DNA from 3 places in the Aeribacillus sp. JST-2 genome. Region 3 is predicted to be linked to each of the others. Evidence: predicted binding sites of a transcription regulator. Region 3 holds the regulator's gene; each other region holds the start of a gene.
The links. The regulator Rex, encoded in region 3, represses fermentation and respiration genes when NADH is low (regulators of the CRP and FNR family bind a similar motif). The targets are predictions, from matches to a motif close to TTGTGAAATATTTCACAA.
Positions count from the first base shown of each region.

Region 1: AC0KTX_RS07550 (cytochrome c oxidase subunit 2A) is a predicted target of Rex. The motif match lies at 3,156-3,173, and genes of this name have one in related genera.
Region 2: AC0KTX_RS07270 (AtpZ/AtpI family protein) is a predicted target of Rex. The motif match lies at 3,369-3,386, and genes of this name have one in related genera.

Region 1 is NZ_JBVVUU010000010.1:62,282-67,588, reverse strand. Features, by position in the region: gene galT (UDP-glucose--hexose-1-phosphate uridylyltransferase) at 1-345, shown strand, start outside; gene AC0KTX_RS07570 (uracil-DNA glycosylase) at 517-1,200, shown strand; gene speE (polyamine aminopropyltransferase) at 1,265-2,113, opposite strand; gene AC0KTX_RS07560 (YwdI family protein) at 2,259-2,573, shown strand; gene AC0KTX_RS07555 (DUF423 domain-containing protein) at 2,691-3,062, shown strand; gene AC0KTX_RS07550 (cytochrome c oxidase subunit 2A) at 3,235-3,378, shown strand; gene AC0KTX_RS07545 (cytochrome c oxidase subunit II) at 3,394-3,867, shown strand; gene AC0KTX_RS07540 (b(o/a)3-type cytochrome-c oxidase subunit 1) at 3,864-5,307, shown strand, end outside.
Region 2 is NZ_JBVVUU010000010.1:13,031-18,337, reverse strand. Features, by position in the region: gene rpiB (ribose 5-phosphate isomerase B) at 1-125, shown strand, start outside; gene AC0KTX_RS07285 (TIGR01440 family protein) at 137-685, shown strand; gene AC0KTX_RS07280 (serine hydroxymethyltransferase) at 1,158-2,405, shown strand; gene upp (uracil phosphoribosyltransferase) at 2,619-3,248, shown strand; gene AC0KTX_RS07270 (AtpZ/AtpI family protein) at 3,515-3,736, shown strand; gene AC0KTX_RS07265 (ATP synthase subunit I) at 3,746-4,129, shown strand; gene atpB (F0F1 ATP synthase subunit A) at 4,136-4,846, shown strand; gene atpE (F0F1 ATP synthase subunit C) at 4,915-5,121, shown strand.
Region 3 is NZ_JBVVUU010000016.1:50,388-55,694, reverse strand. Features, by position in the region: gene AC0KTX_RS10010 (ABC-F family ATP-binding cassette domain-containing protein) at 1-1,349, opposite strand, end outside; gene AC0KTX_RS10005 (redox-sensing transcriptional repressor Rex) at 1,677-2,318, shown strand; gene tatA (twin-arginine translocase TatA/TatE family subunit) at 2,334-2,510, shown strand; gene tatC (twin-arginine translocase subunit TatC) at 2,529-3,278, shown strand; gene AC0KTX_RS09990 (YdiK family protein) at 3,413-3,568, opposite strand; gene AC0KTX_RS09985 (lysostaphin resistance A-like protein) at 3,615-4,349, opposite strand; gene groES (co-chaperone GroES) at 4,598-4,882, shown strand; gene groL (chaperonin GroEL) at 4,940-5,307, shown strand, end outside.

The DNA of each region.
Region 1 (5,307 bases), on a different contig from region 3:
CATGCAGAAGTCCATCACATTAAAAAAGAAAACATTGGCCTTATTGAGGTCATGGGGTTGGCGGTTCTCCCGGGTCGGCTGAAAAAAGAGATGCGCCTTTTGTCGGGAGCATTGACAAAGGATAATTGGCAGCAGGAAATTGCTCAAAACGACGAAATAAAGAAACATCTCGATTGGGCAAAAAAAATAAAAAGCAAACATCCGAAGCTTTCAACCGAAAATGTGGATCAAATTTTGCGGGAAGAAATCGGTCAGGTTTTTGCGGTAATATTGGAGCATTGCGGCGTGTTTAAGCGGGACAAAAAAGGCCAAGAAGCGTTTGCCCGTTTTCTGCGTACATTGTAAAAATCGGGGCTTTTCGCCCCTTTTTTTATTTCCCGGAAAATAATTTGTTCCATGTGGAACATTTTGTTGAAAATGAACGATTGTCGGCCGCTTTTGACAAATAATGACGATTCATTTTAAGATAAAAAATAGTTTCGAAGTTTAAAAGGGTCGGGAAGGTGTAAACAGGAAATGAAGCAAATCTTAAAAAATGACTGGTGGGAGCTTCTGAAAGAGGAGTTCGAAAAGCCGTATTACAAAGAACTCCGGGTATTTTTAAAGGAGGAATATGCACACCATACCATTTATCCAGACATGTATGACATTTTTAATGCTCTCCATTATACACCTTATAAAAAAGTAAAGGTGGTCATTTTGGGACAAGATCCGTATCATGGCCCGAATCAAGCGCATGGGTTAAGTTTTTCCGTGAAGCCGGGTGTTGCCCAGCCGCCTTCTTTAAAAAATATTTTTTTAGAACTTGAGCAAGATCTTGGCTGCAGGCCTCCAAAACACGGCCATCTAGTCAAATGGGCAAAACAAGGTGTTTTGTTGTTAAACACTGTGCTGACAGTCAGACGCGGAATGGCCAATTCCCATAGCGGAAAGGGATGGGAGCTGTTTACGGATGAAGTCATACGCTGTTTAAACAAACGGGAGCTTCCGGTCGTCTTCATTTTATGGGGAAGGCACGCGCAAGCAAAGAAAGAAATGATTGATGCTGATAAACACTATATCATCGAATCTCCCCATCCGTCACCGTTTTCTGCAAACAGGGGCTTTTTTGGCAGCAGGCCTTTTTCCAAAGCAAATCAATTTTTAAAGTCCATCGGATTAGAAGAAATTGACTGGTGCATCAGTGATGATGATATATGATGGCTGTCTGCCTGCGTTTAAGTGAAAAGTGAACTAACAGGAAAAGGGCGCCTTTCAGCGCCCTTTATTTCAATGCTTGCTGTAAAAATTCAGGAAGTTGAAAGCATCCCTCGAGAATGGCCTCATTTACATATTTTGTATCCTTTGAAAAATTGGCTGCATTTACGTTTTCATATTTTTTCGAACCAATTGTAAAGCTCCATAGGCCTCCCGGATAGGTGGGAACAACAGCTGTGTAGAGTTTTGTAATTGGGAATAAAGATTGAATATGGCCATAAGAGCGTTTTAAAACATCCAAATGAAAAATAGGAGATTGACTTTGGCATACCATGAGGCCGTCGTCTTTTAACGCTTTGTGTAAGTTGGCGTAAAAATCTTTTGAAAACAACTGCTCCGCCGGTCCGATTGGATCAGACGAATCAACGATGATCACATCGTATTCACCGTTTTTGTTTTCAACATATTTTACACCGTCAATAAATAAAAAGTTAACGCGCGGATCGTTTAAGTTTCCTGACACTTCAGGCAAATGCTCTTTGCATGCGGAAACAACAAGCTCATCAATTTCTACCATATCGATTTCCTTGACTGTATTATATTTACACACTTCTCTGGCAACACCGCAATCCCCGCCGCCGATAATCAGCACTTTTTCAGGGTTGGGATGAATGTTGAGAGGGACGTGTGAAATCATTTCATTATAGATGTGCCCGTCAATTGAAGTGGTTTGCACAACACCGTCTAAAACAAGCATCCGGCCAAAATCATATGAATCCAGCACCATGACGTGTTGATACGGCGATTGCGCGGAATAAAGAATTTCTTTTATTCTGTAGCTGATTTTCAAGTTTTCTCTTTCATCTTCCGTTAACCAAAGATCGCCGTTGATTGTTTGCAAATATTGATTGTTCATCTGCCAGCCTCCTTGTGCACAAAAATTCCCTCCCTATTGTAACAAGTTTGTAATGGAAAGTGAATCAATGCGAACAGATTGCGATTTGCTCCAGAATTCAATATGATAAAAAAAGCACAGATATTTTTGTGAGGGGCGATCTGTTTTGAATATACCGGTTTCGGCCATGATTGTAAAAATGGAAGAAGAGTTAAGAAAGGCAAAAGGGGCGGAATCGGCTCATGAGTTAAAAGCGCGTATTCTCGTTGTCCGTTCCCTTTGCGATGTTATTTTGGATCAAGAGGACAAATCAGCCGATATTAAAGCGGAAAAGGGTATTGGACGTGGAGATGAAATCACCCCGCTTGAACTGGAAAAAATGATGGGAATTTTTCCGAAAAAAGACGATGACAGGCTACAGGTTAAAGAACGTTTTTTGGAAGAAGAGGATGCGAATGGAGAATCAATTTTTGATTTCTAAAAACACTTCGAGCTGATTGGAATAATTGTGAAAACATTGTGGCATCGCGACTCCATTCATTTAAAAACATGGTTTGATCAGGTAAGATGAAAATAAAAATGGAAAAAGGTGAAGAAGATGAAAATCTTTTTTATTCTTGGAGCCACCGGCGCTTTTTTGTCCGTAGCTTTAGGAGCTTTCGGCGCCCACGGTTTAGAGGGGAAAATTCCGCAAAAATATTTGGAGACATGGCAAACAGGTGTACAATATCAAATGTTCCATTCTATTGGCCTCATTGCTGCTGCTTTTTTCTTGCAGCACCATCCGCAAGCAGGGCAGGCCGTATGGGCCGGATGGCTGATGCTCATCGGCATTCTTTTGTTTTCCGGCAGCCTTTATCTTCTAAGTGTGACGCAAATCAAAGTGCTCGGGGCAATTACACCGCTTGGCGGCGTTTCCTTTTTAATCGCATGGCTGCTCCTCATTTTGGCAGCGGTTAAATATATGTAATTTGTAAAACGTCTGTTCACTGTTCAGTGGACAGACGTTTTTATTTGGAAAAAAACTGAAAGTTCAACAGACTGTCAAAAAGTAGCAACGATCATGTGATTTTTGTCACAGATTCACGATAGTAACTCATCTAAAATTTTTTAAAAAAGAGGAAGAAAGGCTGGTGTGACTATTGGCTTACTTAAAAAAGGAACAGGAGAAAGAGGCGAAGCATGAAACTTCGTTATCCGGCACTTTTGTTTCCGTTCTTTTGTTGGCAGCTTTTTTAGTTCTCTCTTGGTTTGGGGTTTATTCCTTGTTTATTCAACGATTGTAAAGGAAGGTGTTCATCATGCATATGCACAAGCTGGAGAAGATTTGGCTCGTCATTGGCACAGCGACACTTGTGATGTTTTTAACAATTGTAGGTATTAGCGCATTTGCCCAAGGCCATCATCCACCAAGCGATAAAACCGTATTAGATCCAGAAAAAGTCGATTCAACAAAACCCTTTGATCAACCGGGTCTAAGAAAAATTGGCGAAAATGAATACGAACTGGTTTTAATTTCCCAAGCTTTTTCCTTTCTTCCCAATGAGATCAAAATCCCTGAAGGGGCAAAAGTCCATATTGTGGTAACAAGCAAGGATGTTGTACATGGACTTGAGATCGTTGGAACAAATGTCAATATGATGGTGACACCTGGACATGTGAATTCCCACACTTACACATTTAAAAAATCCGGAAGCTATTTAGTGATTTGCAACGAATACTGTGGTGCTGGCCATCAGATGATGAGCACGAAAATAGAGGTGACTGAAACATGAAAAGCGGAACGATTCATCAAAACGACGGGAAACTGGCTCTCGCACATATAGCAGTTGCCTATACAGCCTTGTTTTTAGGAGCAATTGCCGGCTTGCTTCAAGCTTTCGTTCGCAGTGGAACGCTCGAACTGCCTGCAGGTATTGGCTACTATCAATTGTTGACCGCTCATGGAGTGTTGTTGGCACTCGTATTTACAACATTTTTTATTATAGGTTTTTTATATGCTTCCATGAGCCGGACGACAGGCGAATTAATCACAATTGCCAAAAAAGCGGGTTGGATAGGTTTTTGGCTCATGACCATTGGGACGGCTATTACAACGGTGATGATTTTATTAAATAAAGCAACGGTGCTGTACACTTTCTATGCTCCATTGAAAGCTTCACCATGGTTTTATATCGGCCTTACGCTTGTAGTTGTTGGCAGCTGGGTGAGCGGATTCGGCATGTTTCGCCAATATGCTGTTTGGAAAAAGGAAAACGACGGAAAAACTTCACCTCTATTAAGCTTTATGGCGGTTGCAACAATGATTTTATGGTTAATTGCAACTCTCGGGGTGGCCATAACGGTCTTATTCCAATTTATTCCTTGGTCATTTGGTTTAACCGATAAAATCAATGTGCTGTTAAGCCGTACATTGTTTTGGTATTTTGGCCATCCGCTTGTTTATTTCTGGCTTTTGCCAACTTACATGGTCTGGTATGTCATCATACCTAAAATCATTGGCGGGAAAATTTTCAGCGATTCGCTTGCCAGATTAGCATTCGTCCTGTTTATCCTTTTCTCTATACCAGTGGGATTCCATCATCAAATATTGGAATCCGGGATTGATCCGTTTTGGAAATTCTTACAGATCGTATTGACGTTTATGGTGATCATTCCGTCGTTAATGACAGCTTTCGCTTTGTTTGCAACTTTTGAAATGAGCGGAAGAGAAAAAGGCGCCCGCGGATTGTTTGGCTGGGTCAAAAGGCTTCCATGGTCGGATGTCCGTTTTTTTGCGCCATTTATGGGAATGCTCATCTTTATACCCGGCGGCGCCGGTGGAATCATTAATGCCAGCAACCAAATGAACCAAGTCGTTCATAATACCCTGTGGGTGACCGGCCATTTTCACTTAACGGTGGCAACGACTGTGGCATTGACATTTTTTGGCGTCTCCTATTGGCTGATCCCGCATTTAACAGGAAGAACATTGACGCCTCGATTAAATAAATTAGGGATGATTCAGACGGTTTTCTGGTGTGTCGGCATGCTTCTCATGTCCGGTGCGATGCATACAGTCGGTCTTTTTGGAGCTCCAAGAAGAACGGCCTACACAACGTATGGGGATCATCCGCAAGCATTGGAATGGCTGTCTTACCAAACCATCATGGCGGTTGGCGGGGCGATCTTATTCGTAGCCATCTTAATGATCCTTTTTATTGTCGTTCGCTTGG
Region 2 (5,307 bases), on a different contig from region 3:
AACGAGTCATTGGAGCGGGACTTGCACGCGAAATCGTCAAAACGTGGCTGACAACGGAATACTTGGGCGGGCGTCATGCACGGAGAGTCGGAAAAATTTCCAATTATGAAGAAAAGCATCTGTAAGGTGATCTGCCATGCCTGAATTACAAAAATGGCAAGAAGAGCTGCTGATGGTTTTATCTGATTTTCAAAAACAAGCGCCGATTCAAAAAGGTCAGCTGTTTGTCATTGGCTGCAGCACAAGCGAGGTCATCGGCAAAAAAATCGGAACTGCTGGGAATCGTGAGGTTGCGCAAATGATATACGGCGCTATAACAAGATTTCAGGAGCAAACGGGCGTAGAACTTGCTTTCCAATGCTGTGAACATTTAAATCGCGCACTTGTCGTTGAAAGGGAAACAGCCGCAAAACGGAATTTTGAAATAGTTTCTGTTATACCCGTTCCCAAAGCAGGTGGCTCCATGGCTGCTTTTGCCTATGAACAAATGAAAGACCCTGTAGTAGTTGAATTCATTCAGGCAGATGCAGGCATTGATATCGGCGATACACTGATCGGCATGCATTTAAAGCATGTAGCGGTTCCTGTCAGGGGATCATTAAAAACTGTAGGGCATGCGCATGTGACGATGGCTTATAGCCGTCCGAAGCTCATCGGCGGCGAGCGGGCCGTTTATAAAAAATAAAATAGAAGGCTGAATCCGAATGGCGGATTCGGTCTTTCTTTATTTGTGAATGGCTCAAGGCAACCTTTTGTAACGGATGCGGCGGAAAAGGCAGGCAATGAAAAAAACCGCCAAGTCAGCTAAGAAACTGGGTTATCTGTAAAAAACAGCAAGCATGAAGGAACAATGGCATATAGGGAACCTGAAAACGAATTGGAAAACCCTCGATAAAAAGCATAAAAGGGCCACATTTTCCAACAAAAAACGAATCATTTATGAAACCAGTTGATAAAGCGTTTCCAATCGGGGGTATTGAAGCAAATCCCGAATTATCTTGAAATAATTTTGAAAAAAGTTTGGAATGAATACGTTTACATTTAATAAAAAGGTTGCAAACAGGTTGTCATTACCGTTATTCTGATAATTAAGTGAACCGGCATGACGATTTTCGGTCGCCTGTGCCGTTACTGATGATAAGTTAGGGGGAAATGTCATGAAGTACATTCAACAGCAAGATCCGGAAGTATATGAAGCGATTCAGAACGAGTTAAAGCGCCAACGTTCAAAAATTGAATTGATAGCTTCGGAAAATTTTGTCAGTGAAGCTGTCATGGAAGCGCAAGGCTCGGTTTTAACGAACAAATATGCAGAAGGCTATCCGGGCCGCCGCTATTATGGAGGCTGCGAATTTGTCGATGTTGCTGAAGAATTGGCGCGCGAGCGGGCGAAAAAGATTTTTGGTGCCGAACATGTCAACGTTCAGCCGCACTCCGGCTCACAAGCCAACATGGCTGTTTATTATGCTGTTTTACAACAAGGCGATACAGTGCTTGGCATGAACCTGTCCCACGGCGGACATTTAACGCACGGAAGTCCTGTAAACTTTAGCGGTATGCAGTTTAACTTTGTTGAATATGGCGTCGATCCCGAGACTCATTTAATCGACTATGAAGAGGTTCGAAGAAAGGCTCTTGAGCATAAGCCGAAGATGATCGTAGCTGGAGCCAGCGCATATCCGCGCGAAATCGATTTTAAAAAATTCCGTGAGATAGCTGATGAAGTAGGAGCTTATTTAATGGTCGATATGGCTCATATTGCAGGGCTTGTTGCAACAGGACTGCATCAAAACCCGGTGCCGTATTCTCACTTCGTCACAACAACGACACATAAAACACTTCGCGGTCCACGGGGAGGAATGATTTTATGTAAAGAAGAATTTGCAAAACAAATCGATAAAATCATTTTTCCTGGCATTCAAGGCGGTCCATTAATGCATGTCATTGCGGCAAAAGCAGTAGCGCTAGGTGAAGCGTTAAAGGATGAATTTAAACAGTATACGCAGCATATTGTCGATAATGCCAAACGACTCGCAAAAAAATTAAAAGAAGAAGGATTAACTTTAGTTTCCGGGGGAACCGACAATCATTTAATTTTAGTTGATGTCCGCAACTTGCAGTTAACCGGAAAAGTTGCGGAAAAAGTACTTGATGATATCGGCATAACCGTCAACAAAAACGCAATCCCTTATGATCCGGAATCGCCATTTGTCACAAGCGGCATCCGCATTGGAACAGCAGCTGTGACAAGCCGTGGTTTTGGCTTGGAAGAAATGGATGAAATCGGATCGATCATCTCATCAGCACTTAAGTCGCATGATGATGCGGCAGCTTTGGAAAAAGCAAAAAAACGTGTTCAAGCTTTAACGGAAAAATTCCCGCTTTACCCTAACTATGAATATTAATAGTTTATAAATAGTGTTCGAAACGGCATGTTTCGGGCACTATTTTTTTATCTAATCGATCCAATCAAATCGTTTCCAATTCCCTGGTCCGGCCGTCCGCTTAAGGCAGGGAACCATATTTTTCTTGTTAAAATTCCCTGTTGCAAATGTTGAAACTTAGCTGTTTTTTCTGTAAAATCTATTGAGGCTAAACAGAAAAGGAGATGTGAAACATTGGGCAAAGTTTTTGTGTTTGACCACCCATTAATACAGCATAAACTTTCATATATTCGTGATAAAAAAACCGGCACAAAAGAGTTCCGCGAGCTCGTAGATGAAATCGCAACGTTGATGGCATTTGAAATTACGCGTGATCTTCCTTTGGAAGAAGTAGAAGTGGAAACGCCGGTAGGCACGGCGAAAACAAAAATCCTTTCCGGAAAAAAATTAGGCGTCATCCCAATCCTTCGAGCCGGTCTTGGAATGGTGGACGGCATATTAAAATTGATTCCAGCCGCAAAAGTCGGTCACATCGGTTTATACCGCGATCCGGAAACATTAAAGCCTGTTGAATATTATGTGAAGCTTCCTTCCGATGTGGAAGAGCGGGATTTTATTGTGGTAGATCCTATGTTGGCCACAGGGGGTTCGGCAGTTGAAGCGATCAATTGTTTAAAGAAACGAGGAGCCAAAAATATCCGTTTCATGTGCCTTGTTGCTGCTCCAGAAGGGGTTCAAGCGATGGAAAAAGCACATCCCGATGTTGATGTCTACATTGCGGCGCTTGACGAAAAATTAAATGATCACGGTTATATTGTACCTGGGCTGGGCGATGCGGGAGACCGCCTGTTTGGTACAAAATAAAAGGCGAACAAATTTATCGCCTTTTTTGTTTTCATCGTTCAACGGAGTTTGCACTGAAAATTTGTTTGATCACAAAAAGTTCAAATGTCAACAAATAATAAAATGTTTTTTGTGAACAATTTGTGATATTCAGCACAAATCAGCAACTTTTTATTGGCAAACAGATTGACATTGCCAAGTGCCTATTGTATGCTAAACGGGGTGGGATGATAAGGTTTTCAAGAGTCGGGAAATCCGATAAATTTTTCTTATAAAAAGGACAAAAAATGAAGCAGAAAAAACGTCATCCTTTAGGTGGATATGCTTTAATGTCCGGCATTGTTTCATATTTGGCTGGATCCATCCTCATCGGCATTTTTGCAGGGAGATGGCTGGACAAACAGTTACATACCGAGCCGATTTTTTTGATTATCGGCGTCCTCGTTGGACTGGCTGCAGGGGTAGCAGCAACTTTGAAACTGGTCCAAGACTATTTCTCGGGAGAATGATTGCCAATTATGGTTGATATTGAGAGTTTTTTTATCCGCAGCATAAAATATATATTGTTCTTACTCGCCATCTATATGTTGGCATGGGGATTTACTCCTTACCCTAAAGTTTTCCTCGGTCTTGCCCTTGGTACAAGCTTTAGCCTCTATAATTTATGGGTGTTTGTGCGTAAATTCAAACGAATCCAGCAAACATTGAAAGAAGGCCGTTCGGTTCGTTCACTCGGGACAGCATCCAGAATGGCGGCCGCAGGTTTAGCGGTAATAATCGCACTGAAATTCCCTGAATATTTCCATTTAATCGGTGTTGTTATTGGATTAATGACAATGTATGTTGTCATTATAATAAATTCCATTCTTAATATTTGCGGACAAGCTTGGGAAGAGAGGTGAAATTTGTTGGGTCACGAAGCTCCAATTGTTACATTTTTAGGTCTTCAATTTAATTTGTCAAACATCCTTATGATATTGGTAGCCAGTACAATCGTATTTATTCTTGCAGTGCTGTCCACCCGATCCCTATCAATGAAGCCGACAGGCATGCAAAACTTTATGGAGTGGGTCATCGACTTTGTTAAAAACATTATCAACAGCACGATGGACTGGCAGACAGGAGGGCGGTTCCTTGTATTGGGAGTTACGCTCATCATGTACATTTTTGTTTCCAATATGCTTGGATTGCCTTTCGCTATTGTCGTTGACCACGCACTATGGTGGAAATCGCCGACGGCAGATCCGACGATCACGTTGACACTAGCAGTTTTGGTGGTCGGCTTAACGCATTACTACGGCATCAAGTTGAAAGGATTTTCCGGTTACGGAAGCGACTATTTCAAACCGCTGCCGTTTCTATTCCCGTTAAAAATTATTGAAGAGTTTGCCAATACGCTGACGCTTGGTCTCCGTCTTTACGGAAACATTTATGCAGGGGAAATTTTGCTAAGCCTTCTTGTCGGTTTGGCAACAAGCAGTCCATTTGGCCTTATCGGATCTATTATTCCAATGATGGCATGGCAGGCGTTTAGCATTTTCGTTGGAGCCATCCAAGCCTTTATATTCACAATGTTAACAATGGTTTATATGGCGCATAAAGTAAGCCATGACCATTAATAATAAATTAGTTATGCTAACATATTATTAAAACAATATTTTGTACAAATAAAAGGAGGATCTATTTCATGAATTTTTTAGCAGCTGCAATTGCAATTGGTTTAGCGGCACTTGGTGCCGGTGTCGGTAACGGACTTATCGTATCTCGTACAGTTGAAGGAATTGCCCGCCAGCCAGAAGCTCGCGGAATGTTGCAAACAACAATGTTTATCGGGGTTGCGTTAGTTGAGGCGATTCCGATCATCGCGGTTGTTATCGCATTTATGGTCTTGTAATCAAAACATTTTGGCAAGGTTCGGACGAAACGTTTGAGCCGGTAAGAATGAAAAATTAAAGAAGGGAAAATGGCGAAGTTATGCAAACATCTTCGCCATTCCTTTATGTAATGAATGGAAGCACCACGTAAACGATAGATGTTTGACCAATGGAATGGACTCTTGAAGGGAGTGAAACAAAGCTGT
Region 3 (5,307 bases):
CTTAAAGAGGAGACTGTTTTTAGAACATCATCACCGGAAAATAAAAAATTGCCTAAAACGGTTCGAATCTCCTTTTCCGTTTTTTCTGGATAATCATCCCATAGTTCATGAAGAACACGCTTTGACGATGTTAAATCAGCTTGTTCTTGGTCGTAATAGCCGATTTTTACATTTGAACCGAATTCAATTTTCCCTTCCAGTGGTTTTAACCGATGAAGGATGGTCTTTAATAATGTCGATTTTCCGATGCCGTTTGGTCCAATTAATGCAACGGCATCTTTTCGATGAATGAAAAAGCTTATGCCTGATGCGATCGTTGTTTGGCCATCGTAAGAAAGCGCTAAATCAGATGCTTTCAATACATCATTTCCGCTTTGCCGTTCGATTTCGAAGGAAAAGCGGGCTGATTTCTCGCCGCTGTTTGGTTTATCGATCAATTCCATTTTTTCAAGCATTTTTCTCCGGCTTTGAGCTCTTTTTGTCGTTGAAGCTCTTGCCAGATTTCGTTGAATAAATTCTTTCATTCGGGCGATTTCCTCTTGCTGCTTTTCATATTGTTTCATTTCCCGTTCGTAATTTTCCGCCTTTTGCCTTAAATAGGCGCTGTAGTTTCCAACATACTTCGTGCAAATAGTTTGGGAAATTTCATATATCACTTGAACGACGTTATCCAAGAAATAGCGGTCATGGGAAACAATAAGCACAGCTCCATCATAGCTTTGCAAATAACGCTCAAGCCAGCTTAACGTCTCCATATCAAGATGGTTTGTCGGTTCATCAAGGATAAGCAAATCGGGATTTGTCAAAAGAAGCTTGCCAAGCGCTAATCTAGTCTTTTGGCCTCCGCTTAAAACGGAAATTTTGGTTGAGTAATCATAATCGGAGAAGCCTAATCCATGCAAAACGGAGCGGATGTCCGCCTCGTATTGGTATCCGCCTTTTTCTTTAAATGAATGTTGAAGCAAATCATATTCTTTCATGAAACGTTCCAGTTGGCTGCTTCCTGTAGAGGGATTTATTTCCGCCATTTTTTGTTCAAGGTGTCTCATCTGTTTTTCCATTTTTCGAAGGTCTTCGAATACCGTCAGCATTTCTTCCCAAATCGAACGATCTGATTCCAACCCTGCATTTTGGGCCAGATAACCAATTGTTAAGTCCTTCGGATTTACGATTTCACCTGAATCATATGACATCTCACCGGCAATGATTTTTAATAAAGTTGATTTTCCAGCGCCGTTTCGTCCCACGAGAGCAATTTTATCTCCCGTTTGGATTTCAAGTTTAATATTCGATAGAATAAGATCAGCGCCAAAATATTTCGTAATTTGGTTTAGCTGCAATAACATCATGTTTGTTCACCTCAATCTATGATAGGATTAGTGTAGCTCATAGATTCTCATTCGAGCAAGAAAAGGTCAAGAAATTGTAACAATCATCCAAAAGACAATATGAAAAAAATAGTGTATAGTTTTAATGTAGAGCAGAGTAAAGGCTAAAACGGCTGCGCATTTAAGATGGAGAAGAGCATAGAGCAATTATGCGAACAAAAAAATTGTAAAATTATAGAAACTACTACGTGGAAGCGTTAACACGATCCGCAGTTTTAAACAGCTGTGACCTGAAATGAATAGTTTCGATCGATATCACTGTTCGTTTGTTGATAGCGAGGGATGAACATGAATCAAGATCAATCTAAAATACCGCAAGCAACTGCCAAAAGGTTGCCATTATATTATCGTTTTTTGCAAAATTTGCACGCATCAGGGAAACAACGTGTTTCCTCAAAGGAGCTGAGCGAAGCAGTCAAAGTAGATTCAGCGACGATAAGAAGAGATTTTTCTTATTTTGGAGCATTAGGCAAAAAAGGTTATGGATATAATGTGAATTATTTGTTATCATTTTTTAGAAAGACGCTTGATCAAGATGAATTGACAAAAGTCGCCTTGATTGGAGTCGGAAATTTAGGAACCGCTTTTTTAAAATACAATTTTACGAAAAATAATAACACACAAATTGTGGTTGCTTTTGATGTTCAAGAAGATAAAATAGGAAAGGAAGTTGGGGGAGTTCCTGTCTATCATTTGAATGAACTGGAAACCGTTTTGCCGGAAGACGTGCCGGTAGCCATTTTAACAGTTCCGGCTACAGAGGCGCAAAGCATTACTGATCGTTTAGTGAAAAAAGGAATTAAAGGAATATTGAATTTTACGCCGGCCCGCCTGAATGTTCCGGAAAACATTCGCATCCATCATATTGATTTATCTGTCGAACTGCAGGCGCTTGCATATTTTTTGAAGCATTATTCTGATGAACAATAAAGGAGTGTTCGCATTATGCCGACAATCGGACCTGGGAGCCTGATCCTCATCATCATTGCAGCTCTTCTTATTTTCGGACCGAAAAAACTCCCTGAACTTGGAAAAGCCGCAGGGGATACGTTAAAAGAATTTAAAAAAGCGACAAAAGGATTAACGGACGATAAAGAGGATGAAAAGAAAAAAGAAGAGTGAAAGAATGGATGAAACGTTATGAAAGATAAAAACATGTCTGTGTTGGAACATATAGCAGAGTTGAGAAAACGGCTGATCATTGTAGTCGTTTTCTTTTTCATTGCCTTCATTGCCGGTTTTTTCTTGGCCAAGCCGATCATCGTTTATTTACAGCAGACAAGCGAAGCCAAGCGTTTTGTATTAAATGCCTTTCGCCCCGCTGACCCGTTAATGGTGTATATGCAGTTTACTTTCATTATCGCCGTTGTTTTAACTTTGCCCGTTTTATTTTATCAGTTGTGGGCTTTTATCAGCCCAGGGCTTTATGAAAAAGAAAGGCGAGTGACGTTAAGCTATATTCCCATTTCGCTCATATTGTTTTTTTCAGGTGTAGCGTTCTCTTATTTCGTTTTGTTTCCGTTTGTCATAGATTTTATGGAGCGTATTGCTGATGATTTAAACATTGAGCAAATGATCGGGATCAATGAATATTTTCGGTTTTTGCTGCAGTTAACATTGCCGTTTGGTCTGTTATTCGAATTGCCCGTTGTCATTATGTTTTTCACAAGGCTTGGAATCATCCATCCGGCATTTTTGGTAAAAATCAGAAAATATGCTTATTTTGTTTTGCTCGTCATTGCAGCGATTATTACGCCGCCGGAAATCGTCTCCCATTTAATGGTAACAATTCCGTTGTTGATTTTATATGAAATCAGCATCATTGTTTCAAGATTCGCTTATAAAAGGTCGCAACAATCAAAAGCAAAAGAAGAAAAAAATCCAAAATAAAAGGTGCTGTCCAAAAAACGGTTTTTCAGACGAATTTATGAAAAAAGCAAGACCCAGGAATGCTGTTATATCAACATTCTTGGGTCTTTTACTTGGAAACATGTGAGACTAAAATGAACTTTATAGACAGTCCCTTATTTTTTGTTTTTTCGAAGCTTATAGGAAAAAGCAAACATTCGAAGCGAAACGGCAAAATCAAATGTAGCTAAAACCATCAATATGAATGTCGGGATTGACCACAAACCATCTTTTGCGCTTTGTATTGCCAAATATGTAAATAAAACTCCCATGGTGAAATAAAATAGTCCCATGGAATTCGGATTTAACTTCATACTCTCAGATGCCTCCAATAATTGTTTGAATTTGTTCCATTTGTTGAATCATGTTTTCAATGTCGTCGCGAAATATCGTTTGAATGAGCACAACGATCGTATTCATCATTGTATGGGCAAAAATAGGAACTAAAATTCGTTTTGTTTTGACATATAAAAAGGCAAACGTAAATCCCATCGAAGCATAAAGCAATATGTGTTCGGGCTCGCCATGGACGATCGCAAACAGCAAGGAACTGACAAGAGCGCCGATAAAGAAGTTTGTTTTACGATAGATAGCGCCAAAAATAATTTTTCGAAAGATGATTTCTTCCAAGATCGGGCCTATTATCGATGTGACAATGATCAAATAAGGCGTTACTTCTATCAGATCAATGATCAGCTGAGTGTTTTCCGATCCAGGGCGAATGTTAAATATATATACTTCGATATTTGCGGCAATCGTTTGGACGAAAAAAGCTAAAAAGACTCCCAAAACAGCCCATGCGACAGACTCTGCTGCTGGCGCCGCCTGAATATGGCGTTCTTTGTTTTTGACATCATGGCGGAGGAAAAATAATATCAGTAAAAGCGCTATTGTGAAACTGACAATCGACCAATAGGCTTGAGCTTGAAATAAGCTGTTATTCGGATTCTCGTCCGCACCAATTCCCAGTTTATAAAAAAGCGGCACACCGACAAAAGCAGACAACTGCATAATGGTATACGTAATGATAATCCACCAATCTTGTTTTTTCACCAATGCGTTCCCCTTTAAAAAAATTTATAAATTTATTTTAGCATAAACCGATCGTCAACATTGAGAGAGAATTTTAGATAGAACCGGCCTGTTATTATTTTGCAGCGCCGAGAAATTTTTTTAAAAGATACTTGAAAAATGAATTAGGTTTCTTTAATATAATAATTGGTGTTAGCACTCTATAATAACGAGTGCTAATAAAAAGGCAAATTTTATAAATCTCAAAAGATTTGAGGAGGTTGTTTCCCTTGTTAAAGCCATTAGGTGATCGCGTTGTTATTGAACTTGTTGAGACAGAAGAAAAAACAGCAAGCGGTATCGTTTTGCCTGACACTGCGAAAGAAAAACCGCAGGAAGGCAAAGTAATAGCAGTCGGCTCAGGTCGTGTATTAGATAATGGTGAACGAGTAGCACCTGAAGTTGCTGTTGGCGATCGCATTATCTTCTCAAAATATGCAGGCACTGAAGTAAAATACGAAGGCAAAGAATACTTAATTTTGCGCGAAAGCGACATTTTAGCTGTGATTGGTTAATGGCAGCCACAGCTTGGATATCATAATGAAATAAAATTTTGAGGAGGTTTTCGCAACATGGCAAAGGAAATTAAATTTAGTGAAGAAGCTCGTCGTGCAATGCTGCGCGGTGTTGATAAATTAGCAGATGCTGTTAAAGTAACATTGGGTCCGAAAGGCCGCAACGTTGTACTTGAGAAAAAATTCGGTTCGCCGTTAATTACTAACGACGGGGTAACAATTGCAAAAGAGATCGAATTGGAAGATCCTTTTGAAAACATGGGAGCAAAATTAGTTGCAGAAGTTGCCAGCAAAACAAATGATGTAGCAGGGGACGGTACTACAACTGCAACAGTTTTGGCGCAAGCGATGATCCGCGAAGGTCTTAAAAACGTAACAGCCGGCGCAAATCCTATGGGCGTTCGCAAAGGTATTGAAAAGGCAGT